Regions from separate parts of the Ruegeria sp. BA12 genome, predicted to be linked through region 1. Evidence: riboswitches for the same ligand, from Rfam matches in the RefSeq annotation. Region 1 holds a riboswitch; the other holds the start of a gene.

Region 1 (5,942 bases):
CTATTCGGCCTGACCTCTCTGTGGGATAACTTCATAACCCGGCTCTTCCGGTTCATCATCGTGCATCTCGGTCGGGAAACCGGGCGCCGTGATATCCAGCCCGGTCGCGTCCTCCAACCGCTTGATAATATTCGGGGACAGTTCGCGTTCACCATAGCGGGCGATACCGTCGTCGAAGATGCGGATCATTACCGGGTTGATTTCCAAGGGTACTCCGGCGCGGTCGGCGACGTCTTGGAACAGTCCGATGTCCTTTTTGACAAGGTCCATGGTGAAAGAGATATCGCGGGACCCGTTCAGAATGACCTGGCTTTCTGTTTCATGCACGAACGAAGTACCCGACGAAATCTTTATCGCCTCATAAGTGGTGTTCAAATCCATCCCGGCCGCTTTGGCCGTTACCAGCGCTTCGGCACAGGTGATCAGGTTGGCGGTCGCCAGATAGTTGGTCAGAACTTTTAGGACCGAGGCTGAGCCCAACTCCCCCGTGTGCAGCACGCGCCGCCCCATCGTGGTTAAAAACGGCAGAATCCGCTCAAAGGTTTCGCGATCACATCCGGCGAAAATCGAGATATTGCCAGTAGCCGCCCGGTGGCACCCGCCTGAAACCGGGCAATCCACCGCCGCTCCTCCTCGCTTGATCACCATGGCGCCCAGTCGTTTAACCTCGGCTTCGTCGGTGGTCGACATCTCCATCCAGATCTTGCCCGGCCCGACCGCGGGCAGCATATCTTGCATCACTGCGTCCGAGGCCGCCGGGGACGGCAGGCAGGTTATAACGGCATCGCAGTCCCGCATCATCTGCGCCGGGCTTTCCGCGGCTTCGGCCCCCTTGGCCACAAACTCGGCCACCAGGTCTGGGTTAAGGTCGTGAACCGTCAGGTCAATCCCGTTGCGCAGAAGCGAGCCGGACAGTTTGCCGCCCACATTTCCTAAACCGATAAATCCGACTTTCATGTTTCCCTCCTGACGGTCGTATTCGGGCCGAGTATCTGTGTTGTCTGTTAGAAACGAAAATGATTAATAATGCCAATTATGGTCAAAATAATTTGGTGATATATGGATCGCCTTCCAAACCCCACATGGTTGCGCAGCTTTGAAACCGCCGCGCGGCATCTGAATTTTACCACCACAGCAAAAGAGCTGGGCCTGACGCAGACGGCGGTCTCATTGCATATCCGGTCGCTTGAAGCCGAGCTTGGGCAAAAGCTGTTCACCCGGAATGCCCGCCGGTTGGAACTGACTGAGCTGGGGCAGTCTTATTCGTTGACTGTGCGGCGTGCGCTTGGCGACATCGCCCTGTCCACCAACAGCCTGTTCGGCCCTGCCTCGCGCCAGACCCTGACGATCCGTGCGGCGATATCGACAGCCACCTATTGGGTCGCGGCGGAACTGCCCGACTTTACCGCTCGCCACCCCGAGATCCCAGTACGCCTTGTCTCGCACATCTGGAATGACAGCGTGGCCCCCGGCGATTTGGATGTGGAAATCCGGCTGGGTTATGGCGATTGGCCCGGCGTTCAGTCCGAAAAGCTGACAGATGAAAAGCTGGTACCGGTATGCCGGGCCGGGGACTCGCCCGCGACCCTGAACGTACTGCGGCAAGGCCCTCTGATTCATATCCTTGGATACGAAGACAACTGGGCGCGGTACTTTCAGGCCAACGGGCTCGCGCTTCCGGACCAGCCGCCCCGACATTCGGTGGACACCTCGGTCGCAGCACTGCAGCTTGTGATGGCAGGGGCGGGCTATGCAACGGTTCTGGAACGGTTCGCCCGGAATGCGATCCGGCAGGCTGTGCCGATTGCAATTGCGGGACCTGCGATTCCTTTTGCCCAGTCGCATTACCTGATCAGTACACGAGGCGCTACGCAATCGACCGCTGCGGCAGGGTTGTTTTGCGCTTGGCTGCGCGAGAGGCTGGCCGCGCATGCCGCGGATTGACACAGGCTGGTCGCTTTTTTGGTTTGAACGATTTCACCATGCGCCTCGTGCTTGACAAGCCCCCTGCCCGTGCCGCATGTCGCATGCGTTGGTGTCCATCTTCGGATGGATGAAAAGGGAATGCGTCAGCGGGCAACCGTCAAACGCAGCCGCCCCCGCGACCGTGACCGGAGAGGGTGCCCAATGCCACTGGCCCGCAAGGCCGGGAAGGCGGGACATCTGCCGGGGCAAGCGCCCCGACATCCGCAAGCCGGGAGACCTGCCAGCGCCCGAAGTTGAAACCGGACGGGGTGATCCGGTGTCGGGTCCATGTGCAGACGTGGCCCGCATGAAACCCCGTCCCCTGCAAAGAGGATTTGGGGGGATGAGAGACGTGACCGAGACTGCACCAGTCGAGCTGCTGGTCTGCACGACCTGTCGGCGTGGCCTGCCGATTGAAGACGATGCGCAACGTCCAGGTGCCCTGCTGCACAAGGCACTGGAAGACGCCGATTTGCCCGAAGGTATCGTGCTGAAGCCGGTCGAGTGCCTGTCAAATTGCGATCAGGGTTGTTCCATAGTGCTGCGCGGCGGACCGACCCGCTGGACCTTTGTGTACGAAAACCTGAACGAAACCGACCATGTCGACACCATCGTCGAAGGCGTCACCAAGTACCTCGCCGCTGAAGACGGTCTGGTCAAATGGCGCGAACGTCCCGAACATTTCCGCAAAAACTGTGCGGCCCGCATTCCCCCGATTGGAGCCCTGAAATGAGCAACCTCGAAAAACTCCCTGTCACTGTGATCACCGGCTTTCTGGGTTCGGGCAAGACCACTCTGGTCAAGCACCTAATGCAGAACCCGCAGGGCAAACGCTTGGCCATTGTCGTCAACGAGTTTGGCGATGTTGGTGTCGATGGCGATATCCTGAAGTCTTGCGCCATTCCCGATTGCCCCGCAGAAAACATCATGGAATTGGCCAATGGTTGCATCTGTTGCACCGTGGCCGATGATTTCATCCCGACCATCGAGGCGCTGATGGCGCTGGAGCCGCGCCCTGACCACATCCTGATCGAAACCTCGGGCCTGGCCCTACCCAAGCCGCTGTTGAAAGCGTTTGACTGGCCCGATATCCGCTCGAAAATCACCGTGGATGGCGTGATCGCTCTGGCCGATGCCGAGGCTGTCGCCGCCGGTCGCTTCGCCCCGAATGTCGAGGCTGTGGACGCCCAGCGCCTGGCCGATGACTCGATCGACCACGAAACACCCCTGTCCGAGGTTTTCGAGGATCAAATTTCCTGCGCCGACATCATCCTGCTGACCAAGCCTGACCTGGCTGGCCCGGAAGGTGTGGCAAAGGCCAAAGAGGTCATCGCAGCCGAGGCTCCGCGCCCCCTGCCCGTCGTCGAAGTTGCCGAAGGCGCTGTGGACGTGCGCGTCGTACTGGGGCTTGAGGCTGCCGCCGAGGATGACATGGATGCACGCCCGTCGCACCACGATGGCCACCACGATCATGAACATGACGATTTCGAAAGCATTATCGTCGAGTTGCCGGAACAGACCGATCCGGCAGCACTGGTTGCCAATATCGAACGCTTGGCAAATGAGCTGAACATCCTGCGGGTCAAAGGTTACGCCGCTGTCCAGGGCAAACCGATGCGCTTGTTGGTCCAGGCGGTTGGCGCACGCGTGCGACATCAGTACGACCGCCCATGGGAACCCGGCGAAAAGCGCCGCTCGCGTCTGGTGGTGATTGCCGAACATGACGACATCAAAGAGGCCGCGATCCGCGAGATCCTCGTGGGTGTGACCGAGGCCGCCGAGTAAGCCATGCACGTCGTCTTCCGCGAAAGCCACGGGCTCGAAGAAACCGAGACCCCGACCGATCTGGGCCAAAGCCCGGCGGATCTGGTGGTGCTGTCCTTTTCGGACAGCGACCTCGGAGCTTTCGCGGCAGGTTGGCATCGCGGTGGCGGGGCTGAGGGGCGGATGCCCACGATGCGGTTGGCCAATCTGACGGCGCTGAAACACCCTCTGTCCGTCGATACCTACGTCGAACAAACTCTGGAAGGTGCGAAAGGCATTCTGATCCGCCTGATCGGCGGCGTGCCTTATTGGTCCTATGGCCTGCAGCAGGTTCTGGCGCTGGCGCAGGACAAGGGCATCGCGCTGGCTGTCCTGCCAGCGGATGGGCGCGAAGATACGCGGTTGGACGACTTTTCCACCCTACCCGTTTCAACCCTGCGGCGGCTGGCGCATCTGTGCGATACCGGCGGCGAAGTTGCAGCGCAGGCCGCGCTGGCACAGATGGCGCTGGCGGCGGGGCTTTATGCAGGCCCTGTGATGGGGGCCAAAACCATCCCCGAGTGCGGCGCCTGGTGCCCTGACCGTGGCGTGATCCCAGTGGAAAAGGCGTTCACGGGCGATGCAAAACGCATTCTCGTGAGTTTCTACCGCGCTTACCTGACCTCTGCGGACACCGCCCCGGTCGCAGCCCTGATCCGTAACCTACGCGCGCGCGGGTTCGAAGCCGTGGGCCTGTTCGCGCCGTCGCTGAAAGCCCCAACCGCCGCCGAGTGGTTGCGCGGAAATATCGTAGCAATGCAGCCGTCGGCCATCATCAACGCCACTTCATTCTCGGGCAAGGGCGCGTCTGGCACATCTCCGCTGGACGCGGCTAATGTCCCTGTGTTTCAGGTCGCTTTGTCAACTGCACGCCGCAAGGCCTGGGCCGAGGCGGAACGTGGCCTCTCGCCCGCCGACCTTGCCATGCATGTGGTGTTGCCCGAGGTAGACGGGCGGATTTCGGCGGGCATCGCCTCATTCAAAGAACCCGGGAAACGTGACCCACATCTGGAATACTCGCGATTTGCCCACCGGGCCGAAGATGAACGGATCGAGGCCATCATCGACCGGGTGACCGGGTGGCTAGCTTTGCATGACAAGCCCAAGGTCGATCAAACCCCGGTGCTGGTGCTGTCCACTTACCCTGGTAAGGACTGGCAGATGGCCCATGCTGTGGGGTTGGACGCGCTGGCCTCAGCCGAGGCGATGTTGGCCGATCTGCAGGGCGAAGGGTACGACACCGCCCCCGCCCAACCCATTACCGAAACCCTTATGGATGCAAGGGTATCGTGGCCGCTTGCGGATTATCTGGCGGCGCTGGCCGATCTGCCGGATGAATTGCGCAGGGACCTCGAAACCGTTTGGGGACGGCCCGAGGATGATCCAGCATTAGCAGACGGCGCTTTCAATTTCACCGCTTTGCGTCGTGGCAAGGCCCTGATCGCGCTGCAACCCGAACGCGGCACGCCCGAGTTGCGCGAGGATGATTACCACGACCTCTCACGCACCCCACGCCACGGCTATGTGGCCTTTTATCTGTGGCTGCGCAGAGGGTTGGGCGCGGATGCGCTGATCCATATCGGCGCGCATGGCACGCTGGAATGGCTGCCCGGCAAATCGGTCGCCCTGTCGGCGAATTGCTGGCCCGAGGCGCTGATCCGCGATCTGCCGGTGATCTACCCCTTCATCGTCAATGACCCCGGCGAGGCCGCGCAGGCCAAGCGCCGGATCGGGGCGGTCACGTTGGGTCATATCCCACCCCCGATGAAGGAAAGCGGCACGCCCGACAGGATGGTGCGGCTGGAATCCCTGCTGGACGAGTTTTCGAACGCTGACGGGCTGGACCCCAAGCGCCGGGACCGCCTGCAAGAAGATATCCGGGATGAGGCGCAGGCCATCGGGTTGGAAAGCGATCTGGGTCTGGATCAGGCCACCTGCACTGCCGAGGCAATCACTCGCATCGACCGCTTTGTCTGCGATATCAAGGAAAGCCAGTTCGGTGACGGGTTGCACATCTTTGGTCGCACGCCTGAGGTCACCGGTAATTTCGACCCCGCTCCTTCCGCCCGTGCGGAACGCAGGGCTCTGCTTAACGCGCTGGCGGGTAAACGGATCGAGGCCGGACCGTCCGGCTCACCCTATCGTGGGCGGTCGGATGTGCTGCCTACCGGTCG
Region 2 (5,942 bases), on a different contig from region 1:
ATCTCGAACATCTTGACGGCATCATGCGCCGCAACCTCGCGCAGCTTGTCCTCGTCAAACCCGCCTTCGGGTTTACGAACGCCGAATTTGCCGGTTCCGATCTGAAAGACGATGTCGGCGCCGCCTTCCAGATGATATGGCGACAGCCCGCCTTCGCCCGTGTTCATCCAGATTCCCGCTTTTTTTGCACCCAAAGACAGGGCACGCACCGCCGGGATTGAGATGGCTCCATAACTCATGCCCGAGATGTTGAAAATCGAACTGGTCTTATAGGGATGACGCGCAAAAGGTCCGATTTCGACCTCGGCGGGTTCCTCGGCGTCTTTCTCCAGCGTTGGAAATGGACAGTTGGCGAAGAACACGGTTCCCGACGGCTTCAAATCCCGGCTTGATCCGAAGGCGACAGTGGAATCCACATCCTTGGCCGCCCGGTAAACCCAGGATCGTTCCGCCCGGTTGAACGGCATCTCCTCTCGGTCTAGTGCAAAGAAATACTGCCGCAGAAACTCACCGACATGTTCGAACCCGTAACGGAACCGCGCAATGACCGGGTAGTTGCGGCGCAGCGTGCTTTCGGTTTGCGTCCGGTCGCGAACATATAAAACCACAACCCAAAGCGCCGCCAGGCCGACACAAAGGACAAAAGAGTACGTAAGTATTTCAAGCAATTGAAAGGCTGCTCCTGAAAACTCTGCCATATTCATGTCGAAGCGGGCTCCTGTAGTTGTTTCACTGACCTGCTTTGCCGCAAGGTAACCTCACGCGGCGTTCACAACACTTAAAGGCGCCGATCCGAGTGAACTAGTAAGCCTGCGCGCGATTTGGATCACACCCGCTGACAAGCGCGAGACAGAATTTTCCGTATCTGTGAGGTCATTGAAACAAATTGAATTGTTGGTGGAATAATGCGCATCCCTCAGCAGGTCGGGCAAAAGCTTTAATCTTGCCCGGGTCGGTTGGTCAGCGGCCTTAAAAGCTACCGCTGGCTTCTCGATGTTCTGAACAGAAGCAGGAACACGAAAACGGAACCAATCGAGGTGGTAACGATCCCAACGGGCAGTTCTTGCGGAGCCAGCAAAAGGCGGCTGAGAATATCTGAACCTGTCAGCAAGGCCGCCCCGACAATCGCTGCAGTGGGTAATAGATGCCGGTGCAACGGCCCTGCGATCCCACGGGCGATATGAGGGACCATCAAGCCGACGAAACCGATCACGCCAGCCACCGAGACGAACACAGCTGTTGCGAGGGCCGCGACAAAGAACATGCTGAACCGCAGCCCCTGCACCGGCACGCCCAGCGTTGCAGCTGTCAGGTCTCCGGTCAGCAATGCGTCTAGCCAGCGGGCGCGATAGAGCGCGTAGGCCAAAATAAGCAGCAATCCGGCGCAGACCAGCGGGAACGTCTCCCACCGGGCTAGGCCCAGACCGCCCAGCATCCAGAAGATCACCGAATGCGCGGCGCGGCTGTCGCCTGCGAAAATTAGATAGTTGGTGATTGCAGAGAACAAGAAGGACACGGCCAAACCGGCCAATATCAGTTTCTCGGGCGCGCTTGTACGCAACCCGTGAACCAGTGCCAGCACGATACCCGACGCCACAAGCCCTCCGCAAAACGCGGCCAGCGGTAAGGTCCAAAAACCCAGAATATCCCCGGTCACTGTGATGACGAACACGGCACCTGCCGCCGCGCCCGAGGACAGGCCAAACAAAAACGGGTCGGCCAAGTCGTTGCGCGTTGTGGTTTGCAAAACCACACCGACAATGCCCAAACCAGCCCCGATCACGGCCGCGAACAAGGCGCGCGGCAGGCGCAGGTCAAAGACGATCCGGTGCAGCGGCGACATCTCTCCTTCAATCAGCCCCGTTCCCAGCAAGATCGCCGTGACCGTGTCCGTGACAGGGATGGATGTGGTGCCATAGATGGTGGACATCAGTAAGAGGGCGGCCAACATGACCGCCCCCAGCACAAGTGTCAGGCCCAGTCGGCCCATATCAGTTGAGGCCTGGATGCATGGCCTGGGCCATTTTCGAAATCGCTTCGATATTTGCCGGTCCGGGGGTCAATTCCTCGTACCGCAAACCGATCCAGCGCTCGTTTTTCACGGCTTCAGTCTGCGACATCACTGGATGTTCCTGCAAAAATTTGAACGTGTCCGCAGCGCCATTGCCCGTTTGATAATCAAGCAGCACAAGGAATTCCGGGTTTGCGGCGGCGACCGCCTCCCACGAGGTTCGGCCCCAGCTTGTTTCCATGTCGTGGGTCACGTTTTCACCACCCGCGGCAGCAATCATAGCATCGGGGATGGCGAACTTACCTGCGGTGAATGGCGCGTCCGCCGGGCCGTCCAGCAAGAAAACGCGGGGTTTCGCCAGGTCGGCAGTCTGCGCTTCGATCACTGAGAGTTCGTCTTTCCAGCCCGTGACCAGCGCCTCGGCCTTGTCTTCAACGTGCATGACCTGACCCAGGCGCAGGACGTCATTGAACAGCAGGTCCATGCTGGCTTCGGGGCGATCCTTGTCCAGATGCACACAGCTTTCGGTCAGGATCATGGTCTTGATACCAAAGGGCTCCAGCGTATCCGGGGTCACATCTCCGCCCGGCTTCATGCCGTAATACCAGCCAGCAAAGAACAGGTCGGGTTCCACGGCAACAAGGTTTTCGACCGTTGGGTATTTCGGTGCCAGTTCGGGGATATCGCCGCGCAGGGTGTCGAATTCCGGGCTGGTTTTGTACCAGCCGGTGATGCCGGTCAGACCGACGATCTTGTCCTGCAGGCCCAACGCGAAGGCCATATCGGTCATGTTCATGTCATGCACAACCAGACGCTCTGGCTGGGCTTCGAACACCAGCGGCGCTCCGCAGTTGTCGACGGTGACCTCGTGGGCGGACGCGCCGCCTGCCATGGCTGTGAACAGCGCCACGGACCAGATGTGTTTCATTGGGGAATGTTCCTTGGTTTAGGTTGAGATTGTGGATTTTCGGATATCCAGCGCTGGAATCACGCGGCCTTCGTGGTGAAAACACAGGTATTCAACGCCAAAAGTATCGCGGACCCGCTCGGGGGTCAGCACTTCGGCCACGGGGCCAAATCCCGTCAGCCGCGTTGATTTCATCAGGGCCACGTGGGTGGCGAATTCCGGGATCATGACAAGATCATGGACAATCATCACAACCGTGATGCCGAGTTCGGCGACCAGAGACAGCATCCGACCCTTGGCATCCGGATCGAGATGGTTGGTCGGCTCATCCAGGAACAACAACGATGGGTTCTGTGCCAGTGCCCGGGCGATATGCGCGCGTTGACGTTCGCCCCCGGACAGTACCGCCATGCGCTTGTCTGCCAGCGCGCCAAGGTCGGTCAGTTCAAGGATTCTGTTAAGTTCTCTGGCATGTTCATCCGCCGAACGGTCGGCCCAGATCGGAATCTGGCCCATGGCAACATAGTCCCGCAGTAGCAACCTGCCATCCGGTTGTTCTTGCTGGCCCACAACAGCGATCATGCGGGCGCGTTCCATTGCGGGCATATGTTTCAGGCTGCGTTCCTTGACCAATACATTGCCCAATACAATCTCAGCCGCCCCGCACAGAAGGTTCAAAAGCGTGGTTTTTCCTGCCCCATTTGGACCGGCAATTGCCAGTATCGCGCCCTCGGCCAATTCAAACGAGACGCCTTGCAGAAGAACGTCACCATTGAGCGCATAATATTCGAGATCACGCGCAACCAGAAAAGATGAGGTCGTCATGATGGCTCCTCCAATTGAATTCGAGGCAAACGAGAAAGGGTTTTTGTAAATAGTGGTTGCGGCCGGGCCGTCGCGTTGGTCCAACCGTCTGCGACGTTGCGGTACTGATGTGCGAATTCCGCCAGCGCGTCGACATCTTCGGCAGTTTCAATATCGCCGAACAGGTAGTGTGCTTTTCCGACAGCCTGAAATCCGACGGCCGTTGGTCGCGCGCAGCCCGCCATGCAGGTAACGGTGCGCACTGCGAACCCGGTTGGCAACCTGCCGATCAACGCATTGCGCATGACATCAACAGACAATGCGCCGGTACAGGTCGAGCAGATCAGAAGGAAATGGTCAGGTGTTTCCGGCATAGTCCGCTCCGCTTGAAGCCAAGCGCGGACAGAAGGTGCCGATCATGTACACACGTTTCAGACGTGCCATCAAAGCCTCCTTCCAGGACGCCCCGCCCCGGGTTGGTTGAACATGTGATGGCAGGTCTCCTGACTTGCGGGTCGATGCTTGGCCATCCTTCCCGGCCCAATGACCAGTGGATTTTGGCGTCGCTCACCGCTTACAGTTGCGGGGGCAGTCACGGATTTGGCGCCAAAGTGGCGAACCGCACCGTATTCCCTTTTCATCCCTTGGGCGCACCATCGGGAACCATCTGGCCCTTGCTTGTCTTAGACTGGGGGCCATGTCAATCACGATTTGAAACAACAACTTTTCGATCGGAACTCAAACGCTCAGGGTTTCGAAGTCTGCCGCATGCGTTTTCGCTGCAAGTGCGGCACCCAGTGTCGCATGGGTCGCGACAGCATACTGTGTTAGAGGTGGCATTTTTTCCTTCATGTTTGAGAATTTAATTTGAAAACAGTCGATTGCCGGTCACGCGCGAGCGTTCGGGCTTCGGCCTGGCTGAGTGACACGAGCGTTTCTTCTGATGAAAGCCCCTTGGCCCGCGATTTTGACCAGATGCGGCGCGCGGATACCGGGGACCATGGCAATGCAGCTTCTGACAACCACTGTCGCAACGGGGCTGGAAGGCCGTCAAACACATCCATCGGATCGGTTGATCGATGCTTGCGGCGCAAGCTGCATTGCCCGAGGTTACGTCTCATGCTTCGGTTTCCGGATTTTCCACTGGGTCCAAAACCAAGACGAGACGGGATTCACTGGTACCTTCGATCGGAGGCGAGCGATGCACCACCCCTGACGATGGGCGCTCGGGCCAGAGTGTTCCCCGTAGCAGGATCGGAGCGCCGGTCTGAACGGTAAACACAAGCGCGGGATCCTTTCCATCAGTCGAGGTGCCGTATTGTGTTCCAGTGCCACGATAGGTGCAGACCAACCGGGCGGTGACAGCATCGGTATGAAATTTACGGCAAGCATTGGTGGTGACAACATCCAGCCGCAGCCGCAAGAAGTTGGCGTTCATCAGTTCACAGAAAATGTCGGCCAGAGAAGCGATATCATCTTGAAGCCACGCTCTTTCAGTCCCGTTAGGCATGCCGGAGATATCGCAGAGTTGCCCCACGGTCGTCTTAACGGTGCTTGGTGGAAGAATGAATCGCCCACTTGGCAGAGCCTTGGGATCAAGTTGGTCAAGCCAGCTTTGCATATCCGGCGGGGTTCGCCGGCGCCAAATCAAAGCGGCACAGTTTGGCTGTGCAAAAGTGCGGAGTGCAGACGGATTATCTGCGAAGCTCACACCGGTGACTTTGTCTTCCACTGGCTTTCTAACGAAGTTCATGCGGCATCCTCTGCCCGGCGCCAAATCGGAAAGGGGTCCGGCAGGTCCGGCAAATTGTCGGGCCCTGCCGCCGTGACTGCTGGAATAAGGCAATTGTCCAATCGTGCCTTCAAACTTTGCCAGTCGATCCCGGCACCGATGAAAACGATCTCTTGACGGCGGTCGCCCCACGGCTCTTGCCAGTGGGCCTGCATATAGGTGCGGGCGCTGTCATGTGCGGGGCGTCGCTCTTCGGGAACTGATGCCCACCAGGTGCCGAGTGGTTTGACGCTGGACAATGCGCCGGCGAGTGAAAATTCAGCCACCCAATCGGGGCGTGTCGAAATCCAAAAGTGGCCTTTGGCCCGGATCACCCCTGGCAGATCACCGTTGAGAACGTCCAAAATGCGTTCGGGAACGAACGGAAGTCGCGCCCGGTAAACGTATGACGCAACCCCGTATTCCTCAGTCTCAGGCACATGGTCGGC

Evidence for each region. A riboswitch is a leader RNA that binds a small molecule or an ion and turns the genes downstream of it on or off. The one in region 1 is predicted to bind cobalamin.
Region 2: linked by a shared signal. The riboswitch ahead of ACR0B0_RS14555 (DUF1636 domain-containing protein) and the one ahead of ACR0B0_RS07670 (DUF1636 family protein) in region 1 are both predicted to bind cobalamin.

The regions. Positions count from the first base shown of each region.
Region 1 covers NZ_JBQFVF010000002.1:421,099-427,040, forward strand. Annotated here, with positions in the region: gene ACR0B0_RS07660 (NAD(P)-dependent oxidoreductase) at 1-957, opposite strand; gene ACR0B0_RS07665 (LysR substrate-binding domain-containing protein) at 1,060-1,944, shown strand; cobalamin riboswitch at 2,017-2,225, shown strand; gene ACR0B0_RS07670 (DUF1636 family protein) at 2,309-2,698, shown strand; gene cobW (cobalamin biosynthesis protein CobW) at 2,695-3,750, shown strand; gene cobN (cobaltochelatase subunit CobN) at 3,754-5,942, shown strand, end outside.
Region 2 covers NZ_JBQFVF010000007.1:142,238-148,179, forward strand. Annotated here, with positions in the region: gene ACR0B0_RS14535 (FMN-binding glutamate synthase family protein) at 1-704, opposite strand, end outside; gene ACR0B0_RS14540 (FecCD family ABC transporter permease) at 977-1,990, opposite strand; gene ACR0B0_RS14545 (ABC transporter substrate-binding protein) at 1,992-2,939, opposite strand; gene ACR0B0_RS14550 (ABC transporter ATP-binding protein) at 2,958-3,743, opposite strand; gene ACR0B0_RS14555 (DUF1636 domain-containing protein) at 3,740-4,096, opposite strand; cobalamin riboswitch at 4,199-4,405, opposite strand; gene ACR0B0_RS14560 (DUF6525 family protein) at 4,571-4,843, opposite strand; gene ACR0B0_RS14565 (DUF1826 domain-containing protein) at 4,840-5,475, opposite strand; gene ACR0B0_RS14570 (GTP-binding protein) at 5,472-5,942, opposite strand, start outside.